Regions from separate parts of the Tepidiforma sp. genome, predicted to be linked through region 3. Evidence: riboswitches for the same ligand, from Rfam matches in the RefSeq annotation. Region 3 holds a riboswitch; each other region holds the start of a gene.

What was found. A riboswitch is a leader RNA that binds a small molecule or an ion and turns the genes downstream of it on or off. The one in region 3 is predicted to bind cyclic di-AMP.
Region 1: it holds a riboswitch for cyclic di-AMP, as region 3 does, so the genes downstream of both, N2041_RS07680 (hypothetical protein) here and N2041_RS08680 (MFS transporter) in region 3, are expected to answer to the same signal.
Region 2: it holds a riboswitch for cyclic di-AMP, as region 3 does, so the genes downstream of both, N2041_RS10655 (hypothetical protein) here and N2041_RS08680 (MFS transporter) in region 3, are expected to answer to the same signal.

The regions. Positions count from the first base shown of each region.
Region 1 is NZ_JANZZD010000011.1:40,148-50,515, reverse strand. It holds gene N2041_RS07735 (thiolase family protein) at 42-1,346, opposite strand; gene N2041_RS07730 (hypothetical protein) at 1,515-2,231, shown strand; gene N2041_RS07725 (nucleotidyltransferase family protein) at 2,269-2,574, shown strand; gene N2041_RS07720 (hypothetical protein) at 2,558-2,719, shown strand; gene N2041_RS07715 (zinc ribbon domain-containing protein) at 2,735-3,028, opposite strand; gene N2041_RS07710 (hypothetical protein) at 3,018-3,311, opposite strand; gene N2041_RS07705 (PspA/IM30 family protein) at 3,323-4,030, opposite strand; gene N2041_RS07700 (TerC family protein) at 4,136-5,080, opposite strand; tRNA gene N2041_RS07695 (tRNA-Thr) at 5,301-5,376, opposite strand; gene N2041_RS07690 (lytic transglycosylase domain-containing protein) at 5,431-6,366, opposite strand; gene cysS (cysteine--tRNA ligase) at 6,678-8,051, shown strand; cyclic di-AMP (ydaO/yuaA leader) riboswitch at 8,134-8,271, shown strand; gene N2041_RS07680 (hypothetical protein) at 8,364-8,855, shown strand; gene panD (aspartate 1-decarboxylase) at 9,152-9,559, shown strand; gene panB (3-methyl-2-oxobutanoate hydroxymethyltransferase) at 9,597-10,368, shown strand, end outside.
Region 2 is NZ_JANZZD010000020.1:7,544-17,911, reverse strand. It holds gene N2041_RS10685 (long-chain-fatty-acid--CoA ligase) at 1-280, shown strand, start outside; gene N2041_RS10680 (enoyl-CoA hydratase-related protein) at 352-1,149, opposite strand; gene N2041_RS10675 (DsbA family oxidoreductase) at 1,231-1,860, shown strand; gene N2041_RS10670 (hypothetical protein) at 1,905-4,136, shown strand; gene N2041_RS10665 (response regulator transcription factor) at 4,235-5,011, opposite strand; gene N2041_RS10660 (antibiotic biosynthesis monooxygenase) at 5,234-5,497, opposite strand; gene N2041_RS10655 (hypothetical protein) at 5,637-5,855, opposite strand; cyclic di-AMP (ydaO/yuaA leader) riboswitch at 5,946-6,080, opposite strand; gene N2041_RS10650 (GNAT family protein) at 6,209-6,775, opposite strand; gene N2041_RS10645 (hypothetical protein) at 6,802-8,703, opposite strand; gene N2041_RS10640 (sodium-translocating pyrophosphatase) at 8,813-10,368, opposite strand, start outside.
Region 3 is NZ_JANZZD010000013.1:62,807-73,174, forward strand. It holds gene N2041_RS08660 (hypothetical protein) at 1-327, opposite strand, end outside; gene N2041_RS08665 (tetratricopeptide repeat protein) at 371-1,705, opposite strand; gene N2041_RS08670 (hypothetical protein) at 1,765-2,787, opposite strand; gene ileS (isoleucine--tRNA ligase) at 3,212-6,460, shown strand; cyclic di-AMP (ydaO/yuaA leader) riboswitch at 6,525-6,660, shown strand; gene N2041_RS08680 (MFS transporter) at 6,647-8,071, shown strand; gene N2041_RS08685 (cation:proton antiporter) at 8,057-9,961, opposite strand; gene N2041_RS08690 (alpha/beta hydrolase) at 9,862-10,368, opposite strand, start outside.

The DNA of each region.
Region 1 (10,368 bases), on a different contig from region 3:
TTCCCGGCGCCGCGCATGAGGTTCGAACCCGGTGCGGAGGGCTAGAGCGCCTCGATGATGGTGCTGATGCCCATGCCCGCGCCGATGCACTGGGTCGCGAGGCCGTAGCGCTTGCCCGAACGGCGCAGTTCGTGCGCGACGGTCAGCACGAGCCGGGCGCCGGTCGCGCCGAGCGGGTGGCCGATGGCGATCGAGCCGCCGTTCACGTTCACCTTCTCCAGCGGGATGCCCAGCTCCTTGCAGGAGGGGATGACCTGCGCGGCGAACGCCTCGTTGAACTCGACCCGGTCGATCTGGTCGGCCTCGATGCCCGCATGGCGGAGCGCCTTCTTCGTCGAGGGGACCGGGCCGAGGCCCATCACCTGCGGCTTCACACCCGCGATGCCGTAGCCCGCAATCCGGGCGAGCGGCTCGAGGCCGAGCTCGAGCGCCTTCTTCTCGCTCATCAGCAGCACCGCGCTGATGCCGTCGTTCGTCGGGCAGCTGTTGCCGGCCGTGATGCGCAGCTCCTGCCCCGTCGGGCTGACGATGCCCTTCACCGGCGGCAGCTGGCTCAGCGCTTCGATGTTCGTGCCCGGCCGGATGCACTCATCGCGGTCGAAGACGATCATCTTCCCCCGCTCCGATTCGACCCAGTTGCCCTCGGCATCGAAGACCGGGTCCTCCACCTCGAGCGGGATGATCTCGTCCTTGTAGACGCCCTTCTCGTAGGCGGCGACGGCCTTCCGGTGGCTCTCCACCGCGAACTGGTCCATCTCCTCCCGGCTCAGGTTGTAGACCTCGGCCACGTTCTGGGCGGTCTGCACCATCGAGAGGACCGGTGAGTAGTCGAGGATGGCATCCGGGAACGGCACGGAGAAGTTCTCGAAGTGGTCCGGCGCCATGTTCCGCTGCTCCGGCGTCTGCTCGAGCCGGCGGCGGTTGAACTCCGTGATCCGGGTCGTCGGGCCGCGCTGGCCGCCGCCGAGCCCGCGGCCCATCCGCTCCGCGCCCATCGCGATGCCGCACTCCGTCGCGCCGACGGCGATCGACTGCGCGATGCGGTGCAGCACCTCCATGCTCGAACCGCACTGGCGGTTCGTATCGAAGGCGGAGATTTCGGCCGGCAGGCCGGCGAGCCGCGCGATGGTGTCCGCGCCGATGCCCGCGAGCTCACCCGCGCCCTGCACGTTGCCGAGGCCGATATCTTCGACCATCGTGGGCTTCACCTTCGGGTTGCGCTCCAGCAGCGCGCGGAGCACCTGCGCGCCCGCTTCATCGAGCCGGGTGGCGACGAGCTTGCCGCGCCCGCCGCGCGCGAACGCGGAGCGGACACCATCGACGATGACGACGTTCTGAAGTTCCAAGGCTGTTCCTTCTTCCTGGGGTTGCCGGGCTGGGCCGGGGAAACCGGCCCGCAATCCCGAGCATGATAGGGCATCGGCCGCAGAATGCGAATCGCCGCCGTTTGAACACGCGCGTCGCCGCAGCGCGACAGGGGATGACGCGTTCCCCTGCTATCATCCGCAGCCGTCATGCGCCGCCGGCTGCTGCAGGCCCTCCTCGTTGCGCTGATCGCTGTCCTCGGCGGCGCCGCCTGCCTGCCCGGCAGCGACCCCGCGCCGACCCCGACCCCCACGGCGACCGCCACGCCCACCCCGACCGCCACGCCCACCCCGAGGCCGACGCCGACGCGCACGCCCACGCCCACCCCGACGCCCACCGCCACCCCGACACCCACGCCAGTCCCGCCGACGCCGACGCCGACGCCGCGCCCGCCAACCCCCACGCCAACGCCGACGCCGCGGCCCTACGTCCCGCCGCCGCCGTACGTCCCGCCCACACCTTGGTCCCCGCCGGGGTATTACCCGCCCCCGGGGTCCGGCGGCGAGACCGTCGAGTCGTGCAGAGGCTCGTTCGACATCCCTGCCTCCTACGGCTTCGTGGTGACCGTCGAATGCTCGTCCTGGGGCTGGCGGACGCTCTTCACGATTACGGTCGAAACCGATTTCTTTGCGGACTTCGACTATCCGATCGAGATCGAGGTCGAAGTGGACCCGCCCAACGCGCTGCCGGACACCGATTGGGACTACCTCTATTACGACGGCGATTCCGTCGAATTCGACTGGCCCGCCGATTTCCTCTACTTGCGGGACCCTGTGACCGGCCGTTACGACATCACGGTCAATGCGAGGAACCTATCCACTTACCGCTGGGTGACCATTGCCGCGGGCTCCTTCACCATCCGCTGAGCCCCGCCCACGCCGCGGCTTCTCCTACACTCCCCCCGTGGACCCGCGCACCCGCGCCATCGCCGACTGGGTCGTCAACCGCCTCGGCAGCGACCCCCACGTCCGCCGCATCGTCCTCTTCGGCTCCCGCGCCCGCGGCGATGCCCGCGAGCGCTCCGACGTCGACCTCGCCATCGAAGCGCCCGGCGCCGACCCGGTCGCCTGGGACGACATCCTCGCCGCCCTCGACGAAGCGCCGACCCTCCTCCAGCTCGACGTCGTCCGCCTCGACGATGCGCCCGAGGCGCTCCGCGCCGCCATCGAACGGGAGGGCATCGAACTCCACCATGCCGTCGCAGCGTAGCCGGGTCGCCGTCGAAAAGCTGGAGCGCGCCCTCGCCCGCCTCGACGAGGCGCAGGCCCGACGCGTCTACGAGGCCGTCCGCGAGGCCATGCCGGTCCTCCGGGCCGCTGCCGCGCGGCTGCGGGCCGAACTCAACGCCGCCTGAACAGGCCGGCGCGGCCTAGACCGCCGCCTTCGTCCCGCAGCGCGGGCAGAACTTCGCCTTCAGCGGCAGCTGCGCGTTGCAGCTGAGACAGCGCAGCTCTTCTCCCGGGCTCGGGAGCAGCGCGCCGCACTCCATGCAGAAGCGCGCGCCCCCCTCGTTCCGCGCCCCGCAATCGACGCAGAAGATCGGCGGGGCAGCCGGGGCGGCGGCATGGCCGCCCTTCGCGGCCTTCCCCTCCTTCTCCTTCTTCTTTTTCTTGTTCCGGCGTTCGAAGAGCTCCTCGAACACCTCGAACAGCTCATCGACCATCGGCAGCCACCCCCGACGGCCCGCCCGGGATGAGCCCGTCCGGGTCCATCAGCTTCCGCAGCTCCTCCAGCGAGCAATCCGCCGGCGGCACGAACGCATCGGAGGGCACGATTTCGTCCGCCGGCAGCGGCTCGCCCCGCTCCTCGATGAGCCGGTGCATCGCTTCGAGGTGTGCCCGGAACTCCGTCGCGTCGCCCCGGTTGATGTCCTCGTCGAGCGCGGCATCGATCCGGTTCAGCTCGTCGATGAGCGCATCATCGAGCCGCCACTGGCCGCGTCCCATCAGCCGCACGATCACCGCGCACCCCCTTCCGCTGCGACCGCGGCCCGCAGCCGCTCCAGCTCGGCGTCGATGGTCGCCTGCCGGCCGAGCGCTTCCAGCTCCCGGTCGATGCCCGTCTTCCCATCGAGCGAATCCTCGAGCACGCCGCTCTCGAGCAGCTCCTGGATCGCCTGGCCGCGGCTCTTCAGCTGGGCCGTTCGGTCCTCCGCCCGCTGGATGGCGTAGCCCACGTCGGTCATCTCCTCCGAAAGCCCGGTCACCGCTTCGCCGATGCGGACGGTCGCCTTCGCCGCCGTGTACTGCGCCTTCAGCACCTCCTTCCGGGTGCGGAAGGCTTCGACTTTCGCCTGCAGCCGCTGCTCCGCCTGCACGAGCTGCTCCTGTTCGGCCTTGAGGTTCGCCACCTGCGCCTCGAAGCTCTCGACCTGCGCCTGCGTCGAGGCCTTCCGTTCGAGCGCGATGCGGGCGAGGTCCTCGCGGCCCGCCTTCAGCGCCTGCATCGCCTGCGCATCGAAGGTCGGCAGTTTCGCGCGCAGCTCCTCGGCCTGCAGCTCGAGCCGCCGCCGCGCCGCGGTCACCTCCACGATGCCGCGCTTCACATCGCGCAGCATCTCCACCTGCTTCTCATAGCTCAGGTCGAGCATCTCGCGCGGATCCTCGAGCCGGTCGAGCGCCTTGTTCGCCTTGGCCTGGAAGATGGCCGTCAGCCGTTTCCACATCGGGGGTCGACTCCTTTCCTGCTGCTGTCGTGCTGGTCACGGTCTCCCGGACGGGTGCAGTCTTCGGCACCATTCGATCGTACCGGAAGGCCGGGGAACCCGGTGTCAATGCCCATGCGCGGCCTCCGCGGCCGGCGCGGGCGCCGTCTTCGGCCACCGCCACGAGGCCAGCAGCGCCACCGCGAGGATGCCCACGATGACGCCGAGGCTCGCCAGCGACGGCACCTTGTAGAGGTCGACGATCAGCATCTTCGTGCCGACGAAGACGAGGATGGCCGCGAGCGCCGGCTTCAGGAAGCGCAGCCCGCCGAGGTAGCCGGCGAGCACGAAGTAGAGCGCCCGCAGCCCGAGGATGGCGAAGATGTTCGAGGTGAACACGATGAACGGGTCGCTCGTCACCGCGTAGATCGCCGGGATGCTGTCCACCGCGAACACGAGGTCCGTGCTCTCCACGAGCACGAGCACGAGGAAGAGCGGCGTCGCGTACAACACCCCCTCCCGCCGGACGAAGAACTTCTGCCCCTCGTACCGCGCCGTCACCGGGAAGAGCCGCCGCGCCAGCCGCACGAACCGGTTCTTCTCCAGGTCCGGCGTGTGCTCCTGGTCCCGCAGGAACTTGATGCCCGTGAAGATGAGGAACGCGCCGAAGAGGTAGATGACGAAATGGAGCGTGTGGATGAGGAAGCCTGCGGCCGCGATGAGCACCGCCCGCATGAGCACCGCCCCGAGGATGCCCCAGAAGAGCACCCGGTGCTGGTAGGCCGGCGGCACCGCGAACGCCGAGAAGATGAGCAGGAAGACGAAGACGTTATCGACGCTGAGCGATTTCTCGATCAGGTAGCCGGTCACCCACTCCACGCCGGCCTCGCCGCCGCGGAAGAAGACGACCCCGGCGTTGAACGCCAGGGCCAGCCCAATCCAGGCCGCGCTCCATGCCAGCGCCTCCCGCCGCGAGACGGCGTGGGCGTCCCGGTGGAAGACGCCGAGGTCGAGCGCGAGCATGCCGGCGACGAGGCCGGCAAAGATGAGCCAGGGTAAGAGGTCGGTCATGGGTGCCCTTCGCGGCCAGCAAAAAAACCCCGGCCGCATCCTCCGTGCAGGATGTGCCAGGGTCTTACCAGGCGAAGGTCTCGCCTCGCGGGGCCGGCGCTCAGCGCGCGTGGTGACGACCCTCGCGGTCTCCCGGGGAGCGGGTGACGGCTACTCCCCCTTGCCTTTCCACCGTAGCGGCCCGGCCGCGAACGCGTCAAGCCGCCAGCGAAATAGTACGTGGAGCCTCGACAGGGACTCGAACCCTGGACCTAGCGATTACGAATCGCTCGCTCTACCAGCTGAGCTATCGAGGCCCGCTGCCCATCATCCTACCGCGCCCGCCGCCTTCGGTGAATCCGTCCCGCCCCTTACGGGATCGTGATCGCCTCCGGCTTGCAGCTCCACGCCGACCACGGCTTGTGGCCCTGCGCCTCGCTATAGCGGAACGCCGCCAGCGCCGCCTTCAGGTTCGCCACCGGGTCGGCCCACTGCTCGAAGCTCAGCCCCGCGTACTCGAACCAGAGCGGGATCACCTGCATCAGCCCGTACGCCCCGTAGCCCACCGCATCCGGCCGGAACCGGCTCTCACACCAGGCGACCCGCGCCACGCTGTCCGCCAGCTCCGCCGGCCAGCCCGCCTCGATCGCGAACGCGATCACCTGCGCGTAGGTCAGCGGCGGCAGGCTCGCTGCCGGCGGCGCCACCGCGGGCGCCGGCGCAGGCGCCGGGGATGCGGCCGGCTCCTCCCGCGCGGCCGGGGGCGCCGCAGGCGACGGCGCCGGGGCCGGCGCGCTGCTCGCCGCAGCGTTCGTCGTCGCGGGCGCCGGGGCCGGCCGGGGCTCTTCTGCGGCAGCCGCCGCTGTTGCCGGCGCGTCCGCCTCCGCGGCAGCCGCCGTCGTGTCGGTGATGACGTTCGACGGCCGGACTTCGATGACGCGCGCCGGCGCGGGCAGCGCCGCCGCCAGCGCGAAGCCCACCTGCGGCGCCCGCGCCTCCGGCGTGCCGCCGCCCACGAGGTGCGCCGCGAGGAAGAACGCGAGGCTCAGCATCAGCACTTCCGCCGGCCGCACGAACCACGGCTGCCGCTGCGGCTCCTGCCGGGCCGGCGGCTCCTCCCGCCAGCGCGGGGCGAGCGCCGCCGGCGCGCCTGCGGGCCGCGCGCAGCCGCACGCCTCGGCGGCGTACGCCGGTTCGAAAGCGGGCTGGAGCAGGGCGGCGTCGGATTTCGCGGGCAGGCGGAGCCCCCGGCACAGCGCCAGGGCCACGGCAAGGCCGTAATCAGCCCACGTTGCGAGCCTGCTCATGACGCGCACCGGCTCCTCGCGAAGCCGGGCCGTCACGCGGCGGTCTCCACGTAACTTCCGTTTCCCATAGGCAGTCTCAGCGCGCCAGCCCGGGGCGCAGGGGCCGGACCGGGGAATCCGGGCCGGGGGCGGACGCGCCTGTTCACCCCGCCAAGGGTGCCCCTGAGGTTCGCACAGCAGCCCGCTAACAGGCAATACGCCCGCCACCACGAGTCATGCCCGGAATTCCCACGACCCGCGCCAGCGCCGCCCCCGAACGTGCCGCAACGCCGCCCTCCGTTACACTGGAGCGACCACCCAGGGGGCCCGAGATGCAGCTGACGGATACGCTCTCCACCTCGCGCAAGCCGCTCCTCCCGCCCGTCGGCGATGACGGCGTCGTGCGCATCTACGTCTGCGGCATCACGCCTTACTCCGAAGCACACGTCGGCCACGCCCTCCACGCTATCGTCTTCGATACCCTCCGCCGCTACCTCGACTGGCGCGGCATCCCCGTCCGCCACATCCAGAACTTCACCGATATCGACGACAAGCTCATCGAGCGCGCCAACCGCCTCGGCATCCCCATGGCCGAGCTCGCCGAGCAGAACATCCGCCAGTACCTCGCCCAGCTCGCGGCGATGAACGTCCTCCCCGCCCACCAGTACCCCCGCGTCACCCAGGTGATGCCCCAGATCATCCGCTTCATCGACGGCCTCATCGCGAAGGGCTTCGCCTACGCTGCTGGCGGCGATGTCTACTACCGCGTCCGGGCCTTCGGCGCCGAGCGGTACGGCGCCCTCGCCAAGCGCGATATCGATGACCTCCGCGCCGGCGCCCGCGTCGACCCCACCGAGCACAAAGAGGACCCGCTCGATTTCGCCCTCTGGAAGGCTGCCAAGCCCGGCGAGCCGAGCTGGGAAAGCCCGTGGGGCCCCGGCCGCCCCGGCTGGCACATCGAGTGCTCCGCCATGGCCCTCGAAACCCTCGGCGAGCAGATCGACATCCACGGCGGCGGGATGGACCTCATCTTCCCCCACCACACCAACGAAATCGCCCAGACCGAGGCCTACACCGGCAAGCCCCCCTTCGCCCGCATCTGGATGCACAACGCCCTCCTCCAGCTCGGCAGCGAAAAGATGTCGAAGTCCATCGGCAACCTGGTCTCCATCCAGGAGGCCCTCGACCGGTACGGCGCCGATGCCCTCCGCCTCTTCGTCATCACCAGCCACTACCGCAGCCCCGTCACCTACTCCGAAGAGGCCCTCGAAGCCGCGAAGGCCGGCGCCGAGCGCCTCCGCCATGCCGCCTTCGCCCCCGGCGGCAGCCAGCCCGCCGGCATCGACCACGAAGCCGTCCGCGCCCGCTTCATCGAAGCCATGGACGACGACCTCAACACGCCGCGCGCCCTCGCCGCCCTCTTCGAACTCGCCCGCGAGATCAACCGCGCCGCCGCCGCCGGCGGCGATGTCGCCCCCGCCCAGGGTGTGCTCCGCGAACTGTGCGGCGTCCTCGGCCTCACCCTCCAGGCCCCCGCCGGCCGCCGCCGCGAAGCCGCGCCCTTCATCGACCTCCTCGTCGAACTCCGCGCCGAGCTGCGCGCCGCGAAGCAGTGGGCCCTCGCCGACCGCATCCGCGACCGCCTCGCCGACCTCGGCATCGACCTCAAGGACAGCCCCGACGGCACCACCTGGAGCGAGCGCTGAGCCGCCCCGCCGGCCCGATTGTTATGCGATTGCAACGCCGAAACAGGCAGTTCGTAGCACACGCCGCGCCCCGCCCGTGATACGGTGACTCGTGCCGAACCCCGCCGCAGCCGGCGGGGGCGGGGGAACCACTCCCTGGGGTGTATTGCGCGAGCAGGCGCATAGGCGACTTCCGACGCCGAACCCGTCAGCTAACCCCGCAGGCGTTCGGAGGGCACCGCCCCGGCCCTCCCCGGAATCCGAACAGGCCCGCCGGCCCTCCCACCGGAGGCGCGGCGCGGCCCCACGACGGCATCGCCAGGAGGTTCTGCCATGACTTCAGCACCCACGTCCTATTCCGGCACCTTCGCTCCGCTCCAGGCGGATGGCTCCGTCTTCACCATCCGCGACCCCCTCGCCGAGGCCCGCGACCTGCTCCGCCACGCCGCCCGGCTCCCCTTCCATGCCAACCAGCCGCAGGCGTGGCAGAGCGCCTTCCGCCAGGCCGTCACCGACGCCCGCGCCGCCATCCGCCACCACATCTGGAGCGCCGAGCTCCCCGATTCGCCCCTCAACCTCGCCGAGATGCTCGAACCCCGGCTCATGCCCCGCGTCGACCAGCAGCGCGAAGAGCACGAAGCGTTCTCGCGCAAGATCGACGAGCTCGTCGCCGAGGCCAGCGCCCCCGGCGATATCGACATCTGGAAGATGATCGAGCTCAGCGAGCAGGCCATCCTCCTCGAAATGGCCCTCGCCCGCCACCACAACCGCCTCACCCAGATCGTCTTCGAAACCACCCACCGCGACCTCGGCGAAGCCGGCTGACGCGCCCCCGCGGGGCGGACCGCGAACTCCCGCGGTTCGCCCCTTGACAACGCTTCGCCGTATCGAAACGATCATGCCGCCGGCGATCCCCGTAAGGACGTCGAGCCTGCTACACGAACCGCCTGCACGTTCAACGAGCGTCCGCCTGGACCCGCGTGGCCGGTACGGACCGGGAAGTTGAGCCGGAACCAGCGCCCCGTGCGCCCCCTGCCAAGCCCCGTGTCGTCCCCGCCTCGCACGCACCGAAGCGGGGACGTTTGCTGAACGGCCGGCGGCACGCCGGAGGGGACAGCACCATGCGCGTGATGATGAGCGGCAAAATCCACCGCGCCACCGTCACAGGCGCCAACCTCGATTACGAGGGCTCCATCACCATCGACCCGGACCTCATGGAGGCCGCCAACATCCTCCCCTACGAACAGGTCCACGTCGTCGACGTGACCAACGGCGCCCGCCTCGAAACCTACGCCATCCGCGGCGAACGCGGCTCCGGCGAAATCTGCGTCAACGGCGCCGCCGCCCACCTCGTCCACCGCGGCGATATCGTCATCATCATCGCCTACCAGCACCTCACCGACGCCGAGGCGCAGGCCATCGCGCCCCGCCGCGTCTTCGTCGATGCCCACAACCGCATCACCAGTGTCGAAGCGGGCGACGGCTACAGCCACAACCCGCGCGAACTCGCCGGCAGCGCCGCCGGCTGATTCCCGCGCGCACCGCGCGAAGGAGGGGCACCGGGCCATGGGACGGCTCTCGATCCACAAACTCAAAGAATGGAAAGCCCAGGGGCGGCGGTTCGCGATGATCACCGCCTACGACTACCCCACCGCCCGCCTCGTCGAACAGGCCGGCATCCCCATCATCCTCGTCGGCGACTCCCTCGGCTCCGTCGTCCTCGGCTACGACTCCACCATCCCCGTCACCATGGACGACATCGTCTACCACACCCGCGCCGTCGTCCGCGCCACCGAAAAAGCCATCGTCGTCGCCGATATGCCCTTCATGAGCTACCAGGCCGACCCGAATGAGGCGATGCGCAACGCCGGCCGCCTCCTCAAAGAAGGCGGCGCCACCGCCGTCAAGCTCGAAGGCGGCAGCCAGCTCGCCCCGCTGGTCCGCCGCATGGTCGACGCCGGCATCCCCGTCATGGGTCACCTCGGCCTCACCCCGCAGTCGGTCAACCAGTTCGGCGGCCACAAGGTGCAGGGCAAGACGCCGGCCGCCGCCGCGAAGCTCATCGCCGACGCCCGCGCCCTCGAAGAAGCCGGCGCCTTCGCCGTCGTCCTCGAAACCATCCCCGCGCCGCTCGCCCGCATGGTCACCGAGCGCATCGCCATCCCCACCATCGGCATCGGCGCCGGGCCCCACTGCGACGGCCAGGTGCAGGTCCTCCACGACATGCTCGGCATCTACGACGACCGCCGGCCGCTCAAGCACGCGAAGCGCTACGCCGTCCTCGGCGAAGCCATCCGCGAGGCCGTCCGCGCCTACATCGGCGAGGTCGAAGGCGGCC
Region 2 (10,368 bases), on a different contig from region 3:
GGATGCGCTCTACAAGCACCCGGCGGTGCTGGAGTGCGCGGTGGTCGGCGTGCCGAGCGAGAAGTGGGGCGAAACGCCGCGCGCGCTCGTCGTGCTGCGGCCGGGCATGACGGCCACGGAGGAGGAGATCATCGCCTTCTGCCGGGAGCACCTCGCCCACTTCAAATGCCCGACGGGCGTGGACTTCGTGGAGAGCCTGCCGCGGACGGCGACGGGCAAGCTGCAGAAGTTCCTCATCCGCGAGCGGTACTGGGCGGGCAAGGAGCGGCGGGTGAACTGAGCCCGCCGCGCCGAACTCGAGGCGCACGACGGGGGCCGCGCCATCGCGGCCCCCGCGTCTTTTCCCGGCGCTCAGCTGCCGGTGAAGCGGGGCGGGCGCTTTTCGAGGAACGCCTGCCGCTGCTCGCGGGCGTCGTTCACTGCCCGCCGGCAGATGGCGATGGCGTGGATCTCCTCGCGCAGCTGGGCATCGAGGCCGTTCTCCCAGGAGCGCTGGACGACGCGGCGGGACATGATGGCAGCGATCGGCGGGTGGGCGGCGATCTGCCGGGCGATGGCCTGCGCCTCCTCGAGCAGCCGCTCGTGCGGAACGAGCCGCTGGAGGAGCCCGATGCGGAGCGCCTCCTCGGCCTCGACGGCGCGGCTCGTGAGGATGATGTCGAGCGCGTTCCCCTGGCCGACGATGCGCGGCAGGAAGTAGCTCATCCCCGAATCGGGCGAGAGGTTCCGCTCGATGAAGACGGACTTGAAGCGCGCGTGCTCACTGCCGATGCGGATATCGCAGGCGAGCGCGAGCGAGAAGCCGGCGCCGGCGGCGATGCCGTTGACCGCGGCGATGGTCGGCTTATCGATGGCCGCGACGGCGCGCGCCTGGCGGCCGACCCAGCTGTCCTCGTCGGTGAGCTGCTGCCAGGGCAGGCGGTCGGGCTGCTCCGGGAGCGGCCCCGAGAGGTCGGCGCCGGAGCAGAAGCCGCGGCCGGCGCCGGTGATGATGACGGCGCGGACGCCGTCGTCGTGCTTCAGCTGGTGGCAAACGTCGAGGATCTCCTGCTGGAGCGCCCGGTTGAGGGCGTTCAGCTTTTCGGGCCGGTCGAGGGTGACGGTGGCGACCTCATCGGCGATATCGAGGCGAAGGCAGGTGAACGGCACGGGCGGCCCTCCGGGGCGCAGGATGGTGCGGGGAGTGAAGCGGATTGCGCGGGGCTTGTCGAGCGGCGTATCGTGCCCGCGATGGACGCCGAGCCGCCCGCCGGGCCGATGCAGATCCTCATGATTTCCGACTTCGTCTGCCCGTGGTGCTACCTCGGGCTCGTCGAGATCGAGCGCGTCGAGCGGGAGTACGACGTGGAAGTCCGGCACGTGCCGTACCTGCTCGATCCGACGACGCCGCCGGAGGGGAAGCCGCGGCGCCCGATGACGCGGCCGGGCGACCCGCCGACGGCCATGGAGCTGCGGGCCGAGGCGGCGGGCATCCGGTTCACGCGCGGGCGCGAGTGGACCTCGAATTCCGTGCTGGCGCACGAAGGCGCGGAGTTCGCGCACGAGGCGGGCCGGGCGCGGGAGTACGCGCGGGAGATGTTCCGCGCCTATTTCACCGAACTGGAGGACATCGGCCGGCCGGAGGTCGTGCTGCAGGTCGGCGAGCGGGCCGGGCTGGACCCGGCGGCGCTCCGCGAGGCGCTGGAGGCGCACACGTACCGGCAGCGGGTGCTCGAGGCGATCGGCTGGACGCGGGAGGCGGGTGTTTCGGGCGTGCCGACGTTCGTCTTCGGCGACCGGTTCGCGATGTCCGGCGCGCAGGATGCGGCGGTGTTCGATGCGGTGATGGAGCGGCTCGGGGTGCCGCGCCGGGCCGGGTGAGGCCCGACTGACAACCTCCTGCGATTCCGTTACGCTCGTCGCACATGGCGCGGGCCCCCGCGCCCGGGGAGGTTTGGCCGATGGCGATGCGCTACCGCTACTCGATGTGGGATGGGACGCAGGAGGTGCCGGCGCTCGACCCGGACCAGATCCTGGACAACATCACCGACGACCTGATGAATTTCGGCGACCTGCAGCACGCGCTGCGGAACCTGATGCAGCGCGGCATGCGGAACCCGATGGGCCAGCGGATGCAGGGGCTGCGCGACCTGCTCCAGCAGCTCCGGCAGCAGCGGCGGCAGCAGCTCGACCGCTTCAACCTCTCCTCGATTTTCGATGACCTGAAGCGGCAGCTGGACGAGATCCTCGACCTCGAGCGGAACACGCTGGACCGGCGGCTGGACGAGGCGGAGCGCGCCTCCGGCGAGCGGCAGCAGGGCGAAGCGGGCCAGCAGGGCCAGCAGCAGCCGCAGGGCCGGCAGGGCGGCCAGCAGCAGGGCGCGCAGGCGAACCAGCAGCCGGGCCAGCCGGGCCAGCAGCAGGCCGGGGAGCAGAGCGACGCCGGCCAGCAGGGCGCCGAAGGGCAGCAGGGCGGCCAGCCGACGCCGCCGCGCGAGTTCGCCGAGATGCTCCGGAACATCGCGAACCGGAAGAAGGAGTTCCTCGAGAACCTGCCGCAGGACGTGGCCGGGCAGGTGCGCCAGCTCCAGAACTACGAGTTCATGGACCCGGAGGCGCAGCAGAAGTTCAACGAGCTGCTCGAATCCCTGAAGAAGGCGATGCTCGATACCTTCTTCAAGGACCTCTACGACCAGATCGCGAACATGTCGCCCGAGGACCTGCAGCGGATGAAGGACATGGTCCGCGACCTGAACCAGATGCTGCAGGACCGGATGGCCGGGCGGGAGCCGAACTTCGAGCAGTTCATGGAGAAGTACGGCGACCTTTTCGGCGACAACCCGCCGCAGTCGCTCGACGACCTCATCCGGCAGATGCAGCACCAGATGGGGCAGATGCAGTCGCTCCTCGATTCGCTCCCGGGCGACCTGCGGCAGCAGCTGCAGGACCTGCTCTCCGACAAGGTGGGCGACCCGGAGCTGCAGCAGGCGCTGAACGAGCTCGCGCAGAACCTCGAATACCTCTACCCGATGCGGGACCTGCGCAACCAGTACCCCTTCCGCGGCGACGAAGAGCTCGACCTCCAGTCGGCGATGCAGCTGATGGACCAGATGCAGTCGATCGACGAGCTGGAGCGGCAGATCGAGCGGACGCAGTACGGCGGGGACATCGAGGACATCGATGCGGACAAGCTGGAGGAGCTGCTCGGCCCGGAGGCGCGCGAAGCGCTCGAGCAGCTGAAGCAGTTCCTCGAAATCCTCGAAGAGGCCGGCTACATCCGGAAGAAGGGGAACCAGTGGGAGCTGACCCCGCGCGGCACCCGGAAGATCGGCCAGCGGGCGCTGGTGGAGATCTACCAGCAGCTGAAGGCCGACACCTTCGGGAAGCACGAGGTGCGCGAAACGGGCACCGGCGGCGAACGGACGGATACGACGAAGCCGTACGAGTTCGGCGACCCGTTCTACCTCGACATCCAGAAGACGATGATGAACTCGATGTACCGGGAGGGGCCGGGCACGCCGATCCGGCTGAAGCCGGACGACTTCGAGGTGGCGCGGACGGAGCTGCTGACGCAGACGGCGACGGTGATCATGCTCGACCTGAGCTGGTCGATGGCGCTGCGCGGTTCGTTCCAGGCGGCGAAGAAGGTGGCGATGGCGCTGAACAACCTGATTTCGTCGCAGTACCAGCGCGACAGCCTCTACATCATCGGGTTCAGCGCCTACGCGCGGGAGCTGAAGACGGAGGAGCTGCCGTACGTCCGGTGGGACGAATCGGTGCTGGGCACGAACATGCACCACGCGCTGATGATCGCCCAGCGGCTGCTGGCGAAGCATACGCAAGGGACGCGCCAGATCATCATGATCTCGGACGGGGAGCCGACGGCGCACCTGGAGCGGGGGCGCTCGTACTTCGCCTACCCGCCGAGCCCGATCACCATCCGGGAGACGCTGAAGGAGGTGAAGCGCTGCACGCAAAAGCGCATCACCATCAACACGTTCATGCTCGACCGGAACTACTACCTGAAGGAGTTCGTGAACCAGGTGGCCCGGATCAACAAGGGGCGCGTGTTCTACACGACGCCGGACAAGCTGGGCGAGTACATCCTGGTGGACTACGTGGCGCAGAAGCGGAAGCGGCTGGCCGGGATGGGCTGAGCCGCCGCGGCGTACGGTGAGACAGCGAAGGGGTCCCGTTTCGGACCCCTTCGTTCGTGCGTTCGCGGGGAGGTGGTGCGCGGAAGTCGGCCGGGGCCTCAGCCGGCGGCGGCCTCCGCGTCGTCGAGCATCGACTGGGCCTCTTCGACGCTTTCGAGGCGGACGATGCCCTTGCGGATGGCGTAGCGGATGAGGTCGGTGCGGTTGCGGGCGTGGAGCTTGGCCATGATGTGGGCCTTGTGGGCCTCGACGGTCTTGACGGAAATGTAGAGCTCGTTGGCGATGCCCTGGTTGGTGTACCCCTCGGCGATGAGCTGGAGGACTTCGCGCTCGCGGCTGGTGAGGGTATCCATGCCGTTGCGCTGGTCGGAGCGCTTCGCCTGGTAGAGGACTTCGGCGAGGTCGAAGCCTTCGGAGAGGGCGCTGGAGAAGTAGCTGTTGCCGCGGTGGACCGTCTGGATGGCGAGGACGAGTTCGGAAACGTCGGACTTCTTGATGATGTAGCCGGAGGCGCCGGAGCGGATGGCATCGAGCAGCTGGTCTTCATCGACGAAGCCGCTGAGCATGACGACGCGGGTGGCGGGGGCGATGCGGCGGATTTGGCGGGTGGCTTCGAGGCCGTTGAGGCCGGGCATGACGACGTCCATGAGGACGACGTCGGGCTGGAGGCGCTCGACCGCCTGGACGGCTTCGCGGCCGTTTTCGACGTCGGCGACGACTTCGAGTTCGGGCTGCGCCTCGAGGAGCATCCGGAGGGCCTGGCGGATGACGGCGTGGTCATCGACGAGGAGGATGCGGATGGGAGCTGCGGCGCGGGCCGGGCCGTTCGTCGGGCGGGCCGGGAAGGTCCGTGGCTGGGGGCGCAGTTGGTTCACAGGTCGAACTCCTCAGGTAGTCTCCGGCGGCGGCGGGGAGGTGCCGTGCCGTTGGGGTTGCCCGTGTGGGGAACCCGGCGACAGGGAGGAGTCTAGGGGCTGCCTCGCGGGGGCGTATTGGCGAAAACCCTGATCCTCGGCGGCGAACTCCCGGTGGTGAGGGGCGCCGCGCGGCGAGATCGGGGGAATCCCGCGGCCCCGCTGCGGGGGCCGCGGCCCGCATCAGATGGTGAAGAAGGCGCGCTCGGTGTGGCCGGGCTCGACGAGCAGATGGATTTCGGAGCGGAGGGCCATGATGTGGGTGTCGTTGGCGGTGCGCTCGGCGGATTCTTCGGAATCGTAGATGGCGAGGCGGGCGATTTCGCCGCTGTCGTCGTGGGGACGCATCAGGTAGTGGACCTGGCAGCCGGCGTGGGCGGCAGCGGCGGCATCGAGTTTGCGCAGGAGTTCTTCGCAGCGGGCTTCTTCGCCGCGGCGGGGCTTCATGATGGACAGGCGAATGTACGGCATGGGTGTGCTCTGCTACCTCCGGAGCGCGAATTCTAGGGCGCGGCGGTGCTGACGAAAAGGCGGGACCCCCGCGGTTGCGGGGGTCCCGGTTCCAGGGCGCTGGTTCGGCCGCGGATCAGAGCCGGAGCTTGCCGTGCGAGGGCTGGCGGCGGCGCTGGCGCTGGGGCAGGGCCGCTTCCTCGGCGGCGAGGTCGACGGGCGGGCTGGTGAGCACTTCGTGGACGTAGCCGCACATGATGCAGCTGCCGTAGGTGCCGTGCCAGTCGCGCTCGACGATGATGGAGCCGCGGCACTTGGGGCAGGACTTCGGCGGTGCTTCCTGCAGAGCTGGCATGACGATTCCCTCCTCTTCCTTTCGATAAAGAGCCGTTATGGTGACCTTCGAGGACAGAAAAAAAGACCTCGAAACGAGCTACCTGCTCGCCAGGCCTTCCAGACTGCCGACGGGGTTAGCTGACGGGCTCGGGCGGAAGGCGCCCTGGCGGCCGGGTGGCCGCGTTCGCCCCGGGGTGATGGGTCCCCCGCTGCGCCGCTGTGGCGCACTAGGCAGGTGGTGCACTGAACCGAACGCGCATGCGAACGACGACGAACGCCGTTCACTCGGCGCAAGCTACCCAATGCGCCGGGGGCTGTCAATAGGTCTTTGCGCTTTTCGTCACAAATTTACCGGGTGGTCCGGGAAGCGCCCTACGCCCCGGCGGGAGGTTCGCGCAGCTCGCCTTCGAGGAGCGCCATGAGGTGGAGGTCGTGCCAGCGGCCGTATTTCCACACCGCCTGCCGCCGGGTGCCTTCGCGCTGGAAGCCGAGCCGCTCGTAGAGGCGGATGGCGCGCTCGTTCTCCGCGAAGACCCAGAGTTCGATGCGGTGGAGGTTCATCATCTCGAAGCCGAAGCGGCAGAGGGTCGCGACGGCGTCGGTGCCGTAGCCGCCGTGCCAGCGGGTGCGGTCGCCGATGGCGATGCCGAGTTCGGCGCAGCGGTCCTCGGGGCTGGACGTGCGGAGATCGGCGCCGCCGATGAGCTGGCTGTCGAGCAGGGCTTCGATGGCGAAGCTGGCGTTCGCGTAGGCCGGCCGGGAGTGGGCGGCGAGGAACTCCTCCTCCGTCCGGTGGGAGACGGGGTAGCGGAGGCTGAGGTAGCGGGTGACCTCCGGGTCGTTGAACCAGCGGTGGAGCTGGTCAGCGTCGCGCGGCTCGCGGGCGCGGAGCCGGATGAGGCGGCCTTCGAAGGGACTCGGGGGAGCGGGCTCGTCCATGACGGCAGGATGCACCCGGCAGCGGGCTACGTCGAGGCGAGGGCGCCGGCGGCGAGGGCGAGCGCGAGCGCGGCGAAGGCCGGGCCGAGCGCGGCCGCGCGGGGGTCGTTCGCACGGCCGGCCAGCAGCCCCGCGCCGGGCCCGGCGGCGAGGGCGAAGGCTGCGAGCAGCGCGTAGGCATCGGCCGGGCCGGGGCCGAAGAAGCGGAGCGCCGGCGCGGCGGCGAGGAGGACGGCCGGCGCGGCGAGGGCGGCCGCGAAGGCGAGCCACGGCCGGGGGCGGCGCTCGAGGACGGTGCCGGAGACCGCGAGGGCGGCGAAGCCGAGCAGGAGGCCGAGCGCACCGCCGGCGCTGGCCGCGGGAAGCGGGCGCAGCGACGGGAGCGGCCAGCGCGCGGCCCGGATGGCGGCAGCCTCGCCTTCGATGAGGTCGCCGGCGGCGAGCCGCGAGGCGACGAACGCGTCGCGGGACGCGGCATCGGCGCCGAGGAGGAGGCGGATGTCGGCGGGGCCGAAGTCGGCGTCGTCGCCGATGGCCGCGCGGAGGTCGTCGAGCGTCTCGCGGTGGGCGCGCACCTCGTTGGCGAGGGCGTAGCGGTCCGGCGCGCCGGGCGGGATGAGCCCGAGCGCCTGGACGGCTTCGGCGTAGGCGACCGGATCGGATGCGGCGGTGCGGAGGAGTTCGTGGCGGCCGTGCGCGCCGAAGGCGAGCGCGAGCGCGAGCCCGGCGAGGATCGCCGCGCCGAACGCGGCAGCGGCAGCGGGAGGGGCGGCAGGCGGTGCGGCGGGACGGGCTTCGAGGGCGAGGCCGGCGCCCTCCCCGGGGCGGGCCCAGAGGGTGATGCTGACCTCCCCCGGCCCGGGCGCGGCCGCAGCGGCGGGGACGAGCGGGACGAGCGAGGCGCGGGCGATGGCGGGTCCGAGGGCCGCAGCCGCGGCGAGGGCGAGGCCGTAGCCGCCGGCGGCAGCCGGTCCGAAGCCTTCGGCGGTCAGTTCGCGGCCGAGGAGCCACGCGGCGAGCGCCACCGCGGCGGCGAAGGCCCACGCGAGCAGCACGCCGGCGGACGCCGTGCGCGGGAGGACGCCCGGGTGGGCGAGCGCGAGCCCCGCGAGCGCGCCGGCAGCGGCCGCGCCGGCAGCCCACCCTTCGCCGCCGGGGAGGAGGACGACGGCCGCGCCGGCGGCCGCGAGCGCGGTGACGGCGGCCGCGACCCACGCAGCGGCAAGGCCGGCAGCCCGGCGGCCGGCAGCCGCCATGACGGTGCCGGGGATGACGCCGACCGCCGCGCCGGCGAGCGCGCAGGCGAGCACGGCGAGCGGGAACGCGGCCCAGGCGGCATCGCGGGCGAGGGCAGCGGCTTCGCCGCCGGCGAGGAGCCCGGCGAGGGCGGCGGCGGGCAGAGCGGCAGCCGCCCAGGCGGCCCCGGCCGGCCGGCCCGGCTCCCGGGGGCCGGCGAGGACGGCGACGAGCGCCGCGAGCCCGGCGCCGGCGGCCGCCGGGACGGCGAGCGACGCTGCGGCCCACGGGCCTTCGCCGGCGGGGCCGGCAGCGAGGGCGAACACCCCGGCAGCGGCGCCGAAGGCCAGCGCGGCGCCGGTGAGGGGTCCGGCCGCGGCAGGGCGGCCCTCATCGGCGTCGAGCGCGAGCGCGAGCAGCGCGGCGACAGCCGCGGCGGTAAAGCCGGCGAGGAAGCTGCCCCCGGCCCACGCGGCGCGCTCGAGCGAGCCCGCGTAGCCGCCGGTGAAGACGGCGAGCGCGGCCGTCCCGAGCAGGCCGGCGGGCAGCAGCAGGAGGGCGAGCTCGACGAGGCTGCCGCCCCGCGGCGGCGGAGCGGGAGCGGCGGCATCGCGCGCGGCGGCGCGGCTCACGAAGGCAGCGGCGAGGGCGACGACGACGGCGATGGGGACGAGGGCCTGGGCCAGCAGCATGCGCGGTGGACTCCCCGGGCGGGTTGCCCGGAGGCCGCAGGATAGAGAAAACGGCCGCCGGTGCTCAACCGGCGGCCGTTCATGCCCTGCGGCCGGACCGCGGAAACGCTCAGCCGACGAACAGCGGGCCGAAGACGACCGCGACGATCGACATGAGCTTGAGGAGGATGTTGAGGGCCGGGCCGGCGGTGTCCTTGAAGGGGTCGCCGACGGTGTCGCCGACGACAGCCGCCTTGTGGGGTTCGGAGCCCTTGCCGCCGAGGTGGCCGGCTTCGATGTACTTCTTCGCGTTGTCCCAGGCGCCGCCGGCGTTCGCCATCATGAGGGCGAGGACGGCGCCGGAGGCGATCGAGCCGATGAGGAGGCCGCCGAGCGCCTCGGCGCCGATGATCGCGCCGATGAGGATCGGCACGACGACGGCGAGCAGGCCGGGGAGGATCATCTCCTTGATGGCGCCGTCGGTGGAGATGGCGACGGCGCGGGCGTAATCGGGCTTGCCGGTGCCTTCCATGATGCCCGGGATTTCGCGGAACTGGCGGCGCACTTCGTTCACCATCGCCATGGCGGCCCGGCCGACGGCGCCCATCGCGAGGGCGGCGAAGACGAACGGCATCAGGCCGCCGATGAGCAGGCCGAGCATCGTATCGACGTCGAGGATGTCGATGTCGTTGATGCCGACGACCTGCGAGTAGGTGACCATGAGGGCGAGCGAGGTGAGGACGGCGGAGCCGATGGCGAAGCCCTTGCCGGTCGCCGCGGTGGTGTTGCCGAGGCTGTCGAGGGCGTCGGTGCGCTCGCGGACGGAGGGGTCGAGGTGGGCCTGCTCGGCGATGCCGCCGGCGTTGTCGGCGACGGGGCCGTAGGCGTCGGTCGCGAGGGTGATGCCGAGCGGCGAGAGCATGCCGACGGCGGCGAGGGCGATGCCGTAGAGGCCGGCGATCTGGTAGGTGCTCCAGATGGCGATGACGATGGCGATGAGGGGGACGGCCGTGGAGAGCATGCCGAGGCCGAGACCGCCGATGATGACGGTCGCGGGGCCGGTCTCGGCGGTCTTCGCGAGGTTCTGCGTGGGCCGGAATTCGTAGGCCGTGTAGTACTCGGTCGCGGTGCCGATGACCTGGCCGGCGACCAGGCCGATGAGGACGGCCCAGAAGAGTTCGAACGGCAGGTCCATCGCGACGAGGAGGACGGCCGTGCCGGCGAGCACGAGGCCGCTGGCCGAGAAGATGCCGGTGCGGAGCGCCCAGAGCAGGCGGCCCATGGTTGCGTTCTCGCTCGTGCGGACGAGGAAGGTGCCGATGATGGCGGAGATGATGCCGATGCCCATGATGAGCAGCGGGAGGGCGAACGCCTTGGCGTCCCAGGCGTTCACGTCGGCAGAATCGAAGACGCCCTTGTCGGCGCCGACGACGGCGGCGGTGGTGAGCGCCATGGCGGCGACGATGGAGCCGGTGTAGGACTCGAACAGGTCGGCGCCCATGCCGGCGACGTCGCCGACGTTATCGCCCACGTTGTCGGCGATGGTGGCCGGGTTGCGCGGGTCGTCCTCGGGGATGCCGGCTTCGACCTTGCCGACGAGGTCGGCGCCGACGTCGGCGGCCTTGGTGTAGATGCCGCCGCCGACGCGGGCGAAGAGGGCGATGGAGGAGGCGCCGAAGGCGTAGC
Region 3 (10,368 bases):
GAAGATGGCCGTCAGCCCGAGGAAGGCGGCTGCCGGGGCGAGCGCCTCCCACTTGCCGCGCTGCGCGAGGTAGCCGAACGCGAGCCCGGCGATCGCGAAGAAGGGGATGAACGAGACGAGCCACTCGCGGTGGTTGTCCCACGAATCCCGCAGCTCGAACATCGCCACGGTGAAGAGGAGGGCGAAGACGGCGCCGAAGCCGTAGCCCCAGAAGCGGGCGGCGATGTCTTTCCACGTGACGGCCGGGCCTTTCGGCCGCGTCGCGCGGTCGTGGATGAACTCGGATTTCTGCGGTTCGAACGGAGCAGGGAGGGAGAAATCGGCCATCGTGGGCCGATTGTGGCCGGGAACGCCGGCTTCCGGCAAGCGCTCAGGCGCTGAGGGCAGCCTGCCGCGCGGTGATCGCTTCGAGCCAGCGCCGGTCGCGGCCGTTCGGCCGGCGGTCCAGCCGCTCTTCGAGGATCGCCCGCGCCTGCTCCAACCGGCCCGCCCGCGCGCAGGCCTCGATGAGTGTCTCCTCGAAGACGTCGCGCTGGGCGTGGCTGCCGCCGAGCCGGATGAACTCCGGCCGCGCGAGCTGGAAGAGGTTCGCTGCCCGGCTCCAGTCGCCGTGGGCGAAGGCGAGGTACGCCTCGCCGAGCGTCACCAGCATCGGGCCGGCGTTCAGCTTGCCGCCGGCGGCGCGGTCGCGCAGCTGGCCGACGAGCGTGGCGAGCCGGGCCGTGTCGTTCGCGGCGCACCACGCGATGAGGCAGTGCACATCGGCCCAGGTGATCCCGGCGCGGGGGAAGTTTTCCGCCGCATACGCGGCCACCTCGCCCCACGGCAGCTCCTCCGCCGGCCGCTCGGTGAGCGTGCACCGCCAGAGCAGCGAGGCCGCATCGGCGATCGTGCCGAGCGGCGGCGAGGTCGCCACCGTCGGCCGGATAACGCGGTCGTAGAGGTCCAGCACCCGGTCGAAATTCCCCGCCGCGAGCTCGAAGAGGGCGAGGTGCCAGTGGTTGTGGACGTAGAGCTGGTGGGCCGGGTCGTAGCCGATGAGCCACTCGCGCAGGAAGCCGGCCCCGCCCTCGGCGTCGCCGGTTTCGTAGGCGATGTGGGCGACGGTGTGGGAGGCGTGGCCGTTGCGCGGGTTGCCCGCGAGCGAGCGCTCGACCGCCTGCCGCGCTTCGTCGTGGCGGAACAGCTCGTTGTAGGCGAAGGCGAGCTGCGAGAGGAACCACCAGTCGTCGCCGTAGGCCGGGGCGAGCGGTTCGAGCAGGGCGAGCTGCTCGTCGTTCCGCTCGAGCCGGCCGCTGAAGCCGATGAGGCCGTAGACGCCCGTCGCCTGCGAGAGCACGAAGGCATCGCGCGGGAACTCGGCGATGTGCGCGCGGAGCTTCTCGAGGGCGGTGCGGCTGTCGCCCGCGATGGCGGCGGCGATGCATTCGACGTGCTGGCGTTCGCGCCGGGTGGCGCCGCCGACCACCTGCTGGGCCCGCGCCGCCGCCTCCCGCGCCTCCAGCGGGCGGGCGCGGAACTGGAGCATCCGCGCCTCGGCGATGTGGGCGAGGGCGAAGCCCGGGTCCTCCTGCCGCGCCTCGCGGAAACAGTCTTCGGCCTCGGCCTCGGCGGCGAGGGCGTGGTCGAGCCCGCGGCAGTAGGCCTCGGCGGCGTTCGCAGAGGTCGTCGACAGCGGCAACCCGTACCGGTCGGTGAACGGCATGGCATCCCCCCGGGGCGGCGTGCGCGCATTCTAGGCCAGCGGCGCGCCGGCCGCGCGGGTCAGGTGCCGCCGCCGCTCCCCTTCGGTACGGGGAAGAGCGCCCAGAGCCCGTTGTGGTCGCTGGCGTAGAGCAGCCGGCCGTCGGCCAGCCGCGCGGGCCGGTCGGCGAGCGGCCCTGCCACGGACGCGCTCCAGCCGGCGGAGAAGATGAACGACGTCCGCGCCGTGGGCGGCGGCTGCTCGCCGATGACGGCGGGCCGGCAGCAGGTGGCCGGGTTCGTCACCGCCAGCGGGTCCTCGAAGCCGAGCGCGCGGATCGCCTCGTAGGCGGGCGAGCCGGGCGGGTCGGAGAGGTCGGCGAGGATGATCGCCGGGCCGCCGCCGCGCTGCGCCTGCACGAACTCCGCGAACGATTCGGCCTGCTGCCCGCGGAGCCGCTCGCTGCCCCCCGTGAGGTGGGTGATGAAGGCATCGATGGTCGGCAGGGCGGGCGGCCCCTTGATCCGGACGTGGAGCGCGGCCCGCCCCTCCGTCTCGCTCGTGCGGGGATTCAGCCACGTCGGCGTCGCGCCCTGCACCACCCAGCGGTCGCTCCGGACGAGGACGAGTTCGCCTTCTTCGAAGCCGATCTGCTTCGCCAGCTCCCGGTTCTGGGCCTCCGTCCGGCCGGTGAACCACGGGTTCGCCTGCACGAAGAGCGGCTCCATCTTCAGCTCGGCGGCGAGCTTCGCCACGGCCGAGCCGTGGGTCGCCGTCCACGTCGCTTCGCTGAAGCCGGCGAGGTCCGGCCGGTAGCTCCGCAGCTCCTCGGCCACCAGCTTCAGCCGGTCTTCGAACGTGTCGCCGGCGGTGGTGTCGTTGGCGTCGGTCGCGATGGGGCTCATCAGGTTCAGGTAGGCGACCCGGAACTCGGTCGGCTCGGGCGTGGGCTCCGGCGTCGGCACCGGCTTCGTCGGCGTCGGCTCCGGGGTTTCGACCGGCCGGGCGTAGCTGTCGCTCGGCGGCTTCGAGGAGCAGGCGGCGGCGAGGCTCCCCGCCGAGAGCGCGCCGAGGCCGATGAGGAAGCGCCGCCGGCTCAGCATTGACATTCCCCCGCGGGCGCTGCTGTAGTGAACCGTACCGGCGATGACGGAGACGAGTAGCGCCGCATCGGCCGTCCAGCGAGCCCCGCGCGGTGGAAGGGGGCACGGCACGGCAGCGCGAAGATCCCTCCCGAGCCCCCGGCCGAACGGCGCCGCGCGCGCCCAGTAGACCCGGGCGGAGGCCCACCGTTAGCAGGGGCAGGGGCGTGACAGCGCCCCACGAGGGCCCGCCGCGAGGCGGGAACCAGGGTGGTACCGCGGGCGCGCGCGCCCGTCCCTGGAGCGGGGGCAGGCGCGCGCTGTCGTGTCCGGGCCTCCGTGCGCGCAACCATCTCTCGCCGAAGGGTACGATACCGCGGCCCTCCGCGGCCTTCGCCCATCGCGCCCGCCGGCGTCAATGCTGCTTTCCGCACCGGAGGCCACCGTGTTCCGACCCGTCGACCCGAAGGTCAGCTTCCCCGCCCTCGAAGAGCGCATCCTCCAGTTCTGGAAAGAACAGCGCATCTTCGAAAAGAGCATCGAGCAGCGCCCCGAAGACAACCTCTTCGTCTTCTACGAAGGCCCGCCCACGGCCAACGCCCGGCCCGGCATCCACCACGTCCTCTCCCGCGTCTTCAAAGACCTCGTCCCCCGGTACCGCACGATGCGCGGCTACCGCGTGCCCCGCAAAGGCGGCTGGGATACCCACGGCCTGCCCGTCGAGCTCGAAATCGAAAAAGAGCTCGGCCTCAAATCGAAGCCCGAGATCGAGGCCTACGGCATCGCCGCCTTCAACGAAAAGTGCAAGGAGTCCGTCTCCCGCTACGTCGAAGAGTGGACCCGCCTGAGCGAGCGCATCGCCTTCTGGGCCGATTACGACCACCCGTACGTCACCTACGACAACGGCTACATCGAAACCTGCTGGTGGATCTTCAAGCAGCTCTGGGATGCCGGGCTGGTCTACCAGGACTACCGCTCCACGCCCCACTGCCCGCGCTGCGGCACCAGCCTCTCCGACCACGAAGTCGCCCTCGGCTACCAGGATGATGTGCCGGACCCGTCCGTCTTCGTGAAGTTCCGCATCCCGGGCGATGCCCTCGCCGCGGCCGGCTACCGCGCGCCCGGGCCGCTCGCCCTCGTCGCCTGGACGACGACGCCGTGGACGCTCCCGGGGAATGTCGCCCTCGCCGTCAAGGCCGATGCCGAGTACGGCGTGTACGAACTGGAGGGCGAGGCGGTCATCCTCGCCGCGGCGCTCGCGCCGAAGGTCCTCGGCGGCGAACCGCAGCCAGCCGCCCGCCTCCGCGGCGAGCAGCTCGTCGGCCTCGCCTACGAACCGCTCTACCGCCCCGAGGCGCTCGGCCACCCGGTGATGCGCTTCGGCGACGACGGCCGCCTTCGGCCCCTCGCGCCCGGCGAATCGACCGACGGCCTCCGGCGCGTCATCGCCGCCGACTACGTCTCGCTGGAGGACGGCTCCGGCATCGTCCACATCGCCCCGGCGTTCGGCGGCGAGGACTTCGAGGAGGGCAAGCAGTACCGGCTGCTGTTCGCGCAGCCGATCGACCTCCGCGGCATCATGGCCGAGGGGCTGCCCGGCGCCGGCACGTTCGCCAAGCAGGCCGACCGCGAGGTCGAGCGCGACCTCGAAGAGCGCGGGCTGCTGCTGAAGAAGGGCACCATCCGGCACACCTATCCCTTCTGCTGGCGCTGCGGCACGCCGCTCCTCTACTACGCCAAACCGAGCTGGTACCTCCGCACCACGGCCCTCCGCGGGCAGCTGCTCGCCGGCAACGAGCGGATCAACTGGTATCCCGAGCACATCAAGCACGGCCGCTTCGGCAACTGGCTCGCGAACAACATCGACTGGGCCGTCAGCCGCGAACGGTACTGGGGCACGCCGCTCCCCTTCTGGCGCTGCGAGGCCTGCGGCGAAGCCGCCTGCATCGGCTCGAAGGCCGAGCTCATCGAGCGCGCCGAGGACCGCGCCGCCGCCGAAGCGCTCGACGACCTCCACCGGCCGTACGTCGATGCCGTCACCATCCGCTGCGCGGCCTGCGGCGGCACCGCCCGGCGCGTCCCCGAAGTCGCCGACGCGTGGTTCGACAGCGGCGCGATGCCGTATGCCCAGTGGCACTTCCCCTTCGAACACGAGGCGGAGTTCCGCCGCCACTTCCCGGCCGATTTCATCTGCGAGGCGATCGACCAGACGCGCGGCTGGTTCTACACCCTCCACGCCGAGGCCACCCTGCTGAAGGCCGCCGGCGCCATCCCGGATGGCATCGCCTACAAGAACGTCATCTGCCTCGGCCACATCAACGACGAAAAAGGCAACAAGATGTCGAAGAGCCGGGGCAACACCGTCGACCCGTGGACGGTGATCGAGAAGCACGGCGCCGATGCGACCCGCTGGTACATGTACGCCGCCAGCCCCGCCGGCATGCCCCGCCGCTTCAGCGCCGGCCTCGTGGAGGAGGGCCTCCGGCGCTTCCTCCTCACCCTCTGGAACACCTACAGCTTCTTCGTCAGCTACGCCAACATCGACGGCTTCCGGCCCTCCGGCGGCCGGTTCGAACCGGCGGCCGAGATCGACAGGTGGCTGCTGAGCGAGCTGAACGCCCTCGTCGCGAAGGTCACCGCCGAGCTCGAGGAGTACGACCCGACGGACGCCGCCCGCGCCATCGAAGCCTTCGTCGACGACCTTTCGAACTGGTACGTGCGCCGCTCCCGCCGCCGCTTCTGGCGGGGCGCTGCCGAAGGCGACGCCGACAAGCAGAGCGCCTACGAAACGCTCTACGCGGCGCTCGTGACGCTCGCGAAGCTGCTCGCGCCGTTCACCCCGTTCGTCGCCGAGGAGCTCTGGCAGAACCTCGTCCGCTCCGTCGACCCCGCCGCGCCGGAGAGCGTCCACCTCGCCGCATGGCCGGAGGCCGACGCCAGCCGCATCGACGACCGGCTGAACGCCGAGACCCAGCTCATCAAGCGGCTCTGCTCGCTCGGCCGGGCCGCCCGCGCGAAGGCCAGCATCAAGGTCCGCCAGCCTGTCGCCGAAGTCGTCGTGAAGCTGCGCGATGCCGCCGAGGCTGCCGTCGTCGAACGGAACCGCCACCTCGTCCTCGAAGAACTGAACGCGAAGGCGCTCCGCCTCATCGACGACGAGACCGAGGTGGTGGCCTACGACGTGAAGCCGAACCTCCCCGTCCTCGGCCCGAAGCACGGCCAGGCGGTCGGCGCCATCCGGCAGGGGCTCGCCGCGCTCGACCCGGCGGAGGTGGCCGCCGCCGTCCGCCGTGGGCGCGGCCTCACGGTGGCCGGCATCGAGCTCGAGCCCGGCGACATCCTGCTGCAGGCGCAGGACCGGGAGGGCTACGCCGCCGCGCAGGAGGCCGGCTACACCGTCGCCGTGACGACCGCCATCACGCCCGAACTCGCCGACGAGGGGCTCGCCCGCGAAATCGTCCGCCGGCTGCAGGACCTCCGCCGCGAGGCCGGCTTCGAGCTGGCCGACCGCATCCGCGCGTGGGTCGCCGGCGACGCCGAGGTGGAGCGGGTGGTCGCCAGCCACGCCGCCTACATCAGCGGGGAGACGCTAGCCATCGAACTCACCGCCGGCGAGCCGCCGGCCGGCGCCGTCCGCGCCGAGGAAGACCTCGACGGCAGCCGCACGGTCTTCGGCGTCCAGCGCGTGAGCTGAGCGCCCGGCGCGGTCGTTCGCTGCACGTTAACGGTCTGCACACGAAACGCTCACGCGTGCCGTATAGTGTGCGAAGCCGAATCCCCGCGCACGCGGGGAGCGGGGGACCCAACCACTCGGGGTGAATCGCGCGCGAGCGCGTAGGCAACTCCCAATGCCGAACCCGGCAGCTAACCTCGCAGGCTCTTGGGAGAGACGCGGCACCTGAAAGCCCGGTCTCTCGACGAACCCGGCGGCCCGCCTCCCGGCGGCGCCGCCACCGAGATCGTCTCCGGGGGAACACGGGTGTCCGCCGCCGCGCCGTCGCTCCGCTTCGAACGCACGCTCACCTACGCCGCGCGCTTCACCGCGCAAGCGTCCCAGAACATCTGGCTGGCTGCGCTCTTCCTCGTCGCGGGCACCAGTTCGAAGCCCGCGCTCGACCTTTCGAGCCTCTTCATCGCGATGCTCATCCCGTCCATCGTGCTCGGGCTGCCGGGCGGCTCGCTCGCCGACCGGCTCGGGCCGGGGCGGGGCTACGCCGCGGGGGCGCTGCTCCGGCTGCTCCCCGTGGCGGCCGGCATCTGGTGGCTCGATGGCGGCACCAGCGCGTGGGTGCTCGCCTTCCTCTACTCCACCGGTTCGCAGGTCTTCACCCCGGCCGAACTCGCCCTCGTGCGCCCCCTGCAGGATGCGCACGTCGGCCGGGTGCACTCGTGGTTCGCCGCGCTCCAGTACGCGGGGCAGGGCGCTGGCATGCTCGTGCTCGCCCCCGCGCTCTACTTCCTTGGCGGTCCCACGGCCATGGTCATCGGCGCCGCAGTCGGTTTGTCCCTCCTCTTTCTCCTGACCGTGGTGCTGGCCGTGCGTGTCGCTCCGCTGGCGCGGGCGTTTGCCGCTGGCAGCGCCCGCGCCGCGCTCTCCTTCGGCGCGACGATGCGGTTCTTCGGCCGCGAATCGATCGCCCGCTACGCCGTCATCGCCCTCGGCCTCAAGATGGTCGTCTCCAAGGGCATCGTCGTCGCGCTCCCGTTCTACCTCGAGCGCGACCTCGGCCTCGGCTGGGAGGCGATCGCCTACCTGTTCGTGCCGGGCATCCTCGGCGTCCTCGCCGGGCTCTGGTGGTGCAGCCGCGAACTCACCCTCGCCCGCGCCCACGAGGTGCTGCGCCTCTCGCTCCTCGGGCTCGTCGCCGCGCTCGCCGCGCTGGCGGCGCTCGATTACGGCATCACGGCGGTCGCCCAGTACAGCCACATCCCGCCCGTCGCCCGGCTCGAAGCGGAGATGAACACCACCTTCGCGGTCGCCATCCCGGTCGCCTTCCTGCTCGGCGCGTCGCTCTCTGGCCTGCTCATCGCCGGCCGCGTCGCCCTCACCGAGACGGCCCCGCCGGGCCAGCACGGCCGCGTCTTCGCCGTGCAGCTCACCATCACGGAGACGGCGATTTCGCTGCCGCTCCTCGCCCTCGGCATCGGGACCACCTACGCCGGCGCGCGGGTCACGCTCGCAGGGATGGCGCTCCTCGTGGCCGGCTTCCTCCTGCTCGCCGAACTCGACCGCGCCCGCTCGCTGTTCGCCCGGCGGCCGGCGCTCGAACCGGAGGCCGCGCCCTCGCCCTCAGCCGGCGCGTGACCGCATCCGGGCGAGGATCGCCGCGACCGCCGGCTCGCCGACGCGGAACGCCTTCAGCGTGTGGCGGCTCATCTCCAGCGCCAGCTCCAGCTCGCCCAGCACCGCCTCGTCCGCGCCGTGCTCTTCGAGGAACGCCCGCTCGCCTTCGCTGTGCGTCCGCACCACGATGTCGATGGCCGGGTTCGCGCCCCGGGCGAAGGTGACGATCCGCCGCGCGCTCAGCGGGTCCGGGATGGCGACGACGAGCGCCCGCGCGGTGCGGATGCCGGCCCGCTCCAGCAGCACCGGGTTCGAGGCGCTGCCCTGGAAGACCGTCACGCCCTCGCGCCGGAGCGCCGCCACCGTCTCGGCGTCCTGCTCGATGACGACGACGGGGATCGCCTGGTCGCGGATGGCGCGGTGGACGACGCGGCCCACCCGGCCGTAGCCGGCGAGGATGGCGTGGTTCGCGAGGCCCGGGTCCGGCGCCTCGCCGGCGGGCCGGGCGCGGCCGCGCAGCCGCCGGTCCAGCGCCCGCCCGAGGGGGTCCGCGGTGGTCAGCACCGCGGGCGAAAGCACCATCGAGGCCGCGGCGGCCGCCAGCATCACCCCGAACAGCTCGCTCGAAATCGCCCCGGTATCGGTCCCGAGCCGGGCCAGCAGGAAGCTGAACTCCGCCGATTGCGCCAGCACCGCGCCCGTCAGCACCGCCGTCCGCCCCGGGTAGCGGAAGGCGAGCGTGATGCCGACCGAAAGCCACCCCTTGAGCACCACGATGGCCGCCACCGACAGCAGCAGGAGCGCCGGCTCGTCCAGCAGCACCCGCGGGTCGATGAGCATCCCGACCGAGACGAAGAACAGCCCCGCGAAGATGTCGCGCAGCGGGTTCAGCTGCCCCAGCACCTCGTGCGAGAGGTCGGACCGGTTGACGAGGATGCCGCCGACGAACGCGCCGAGCGCGATCGAGACGCCGAACAGCTGCGCCAGCAGCGAAATGCCGAGCGCGACCACCACCGCCGAGAGGGTGAACACTTCCGTGCTGCCCAGCCGGGCGACGAGGTCGAAGAAGCGCGGCAGCAGCACGAAGCCGGCCGGGATGACCAGCGCGAGGTAGAGCACCGCCAGCCCTACCGCCCGCAGGAGGTCGCCCGCGAGCGAGGCCGTGCTGCCGTCCTCCGCCAGCACCGTGAGGACGACGACGAGGATGATGGTGCTGAAGTCCTGCACGGTGGACCACGCCAGCGCCACCCGCGCGTGGAGCGACTCGATTTCGCCGCGGTCGGCGAGCACCTTCGAGAGCACCGTGCTGGAGGAGTTCGAAACCACCGCGCCGAGGAAGAGCGCCGGCAGCCAGTCGAGCCCGGCGAGCATGCCGAGGCCCGTGACGGCTGCGAGCGTGATGATGACCTGCGCGCCGCCGCCGAGCAGCGCGACCCCGCCCACCCGCCGCACATCGCGGAAGGAGAGCTGCAGGCCGATGGCGAACATCAGCAGGACGACGCCGATATCGGCGAGGTCCTCCACCGTCGGGATGTCGGCCACGAAGCCGGGCGTGTGCGGCCCGATCGCCATCCCGGCCACGAGGTAGCCGAGGATGACCGACTGCCGCAGCAGGCTCGCGCCGAGCGCGCCGATGCCGGCAGCCGCGAGGGCGGCAGCGAGGGTGACGTAGAGACCGCTGTCGTCCAGGACGGCAACTCCTCGGGGATGGATGCGGGGGCAGGGGGAGCGGGGGCGCGCTCGAGGGAAGCGCCCTTCCAGTATACACGCCGCTCGAACGGATGCTCCTGATTTCCCAAAACGTCGTTCGCCTAATCCTCGGCGAGGAACGGCGCGACCGCCGCGATGAAGCCCAGCGGCCGCTCGAGCGGGATCGAATGGCCGGCGCCGGGCACCGTCACCAGCCGGCAATCCGGGATCGTCGCCGCCATCCGCTCCGCCACCTCCGGCGCGAGCACGTCGCTCCGCTCGCCGCGCACCAGCAGCGTCGGCGCCTGGATGCGGGCCAGCTCTCGCCACGAGGCCTCCGGGTCGGGCCGGCTGATCGGCCGGCTCCCGTCCCGGTACGCGCGGTCGTAGCGGAAGGTCCACGTCCCGTCCTCCAGCCGCAGCAGGTTGTGGAGCGTCCGGTGGCGCGCCTCCGCCGGGTCGGCGTTCGGGTTCGCTGCGAGCGCCCGTTCGACGGCCTCCTCCGGCGTCGCGAAGACGTCCGGCGCGCGCACGCCCGCCTGGATGCGGGCCGCGCCGGCGCCGTGGACCTCCGGCCCGATGTCGACGATGACGAGCCGCTCGAGCCCCTCCGGGTAGCGCGCGGCGTA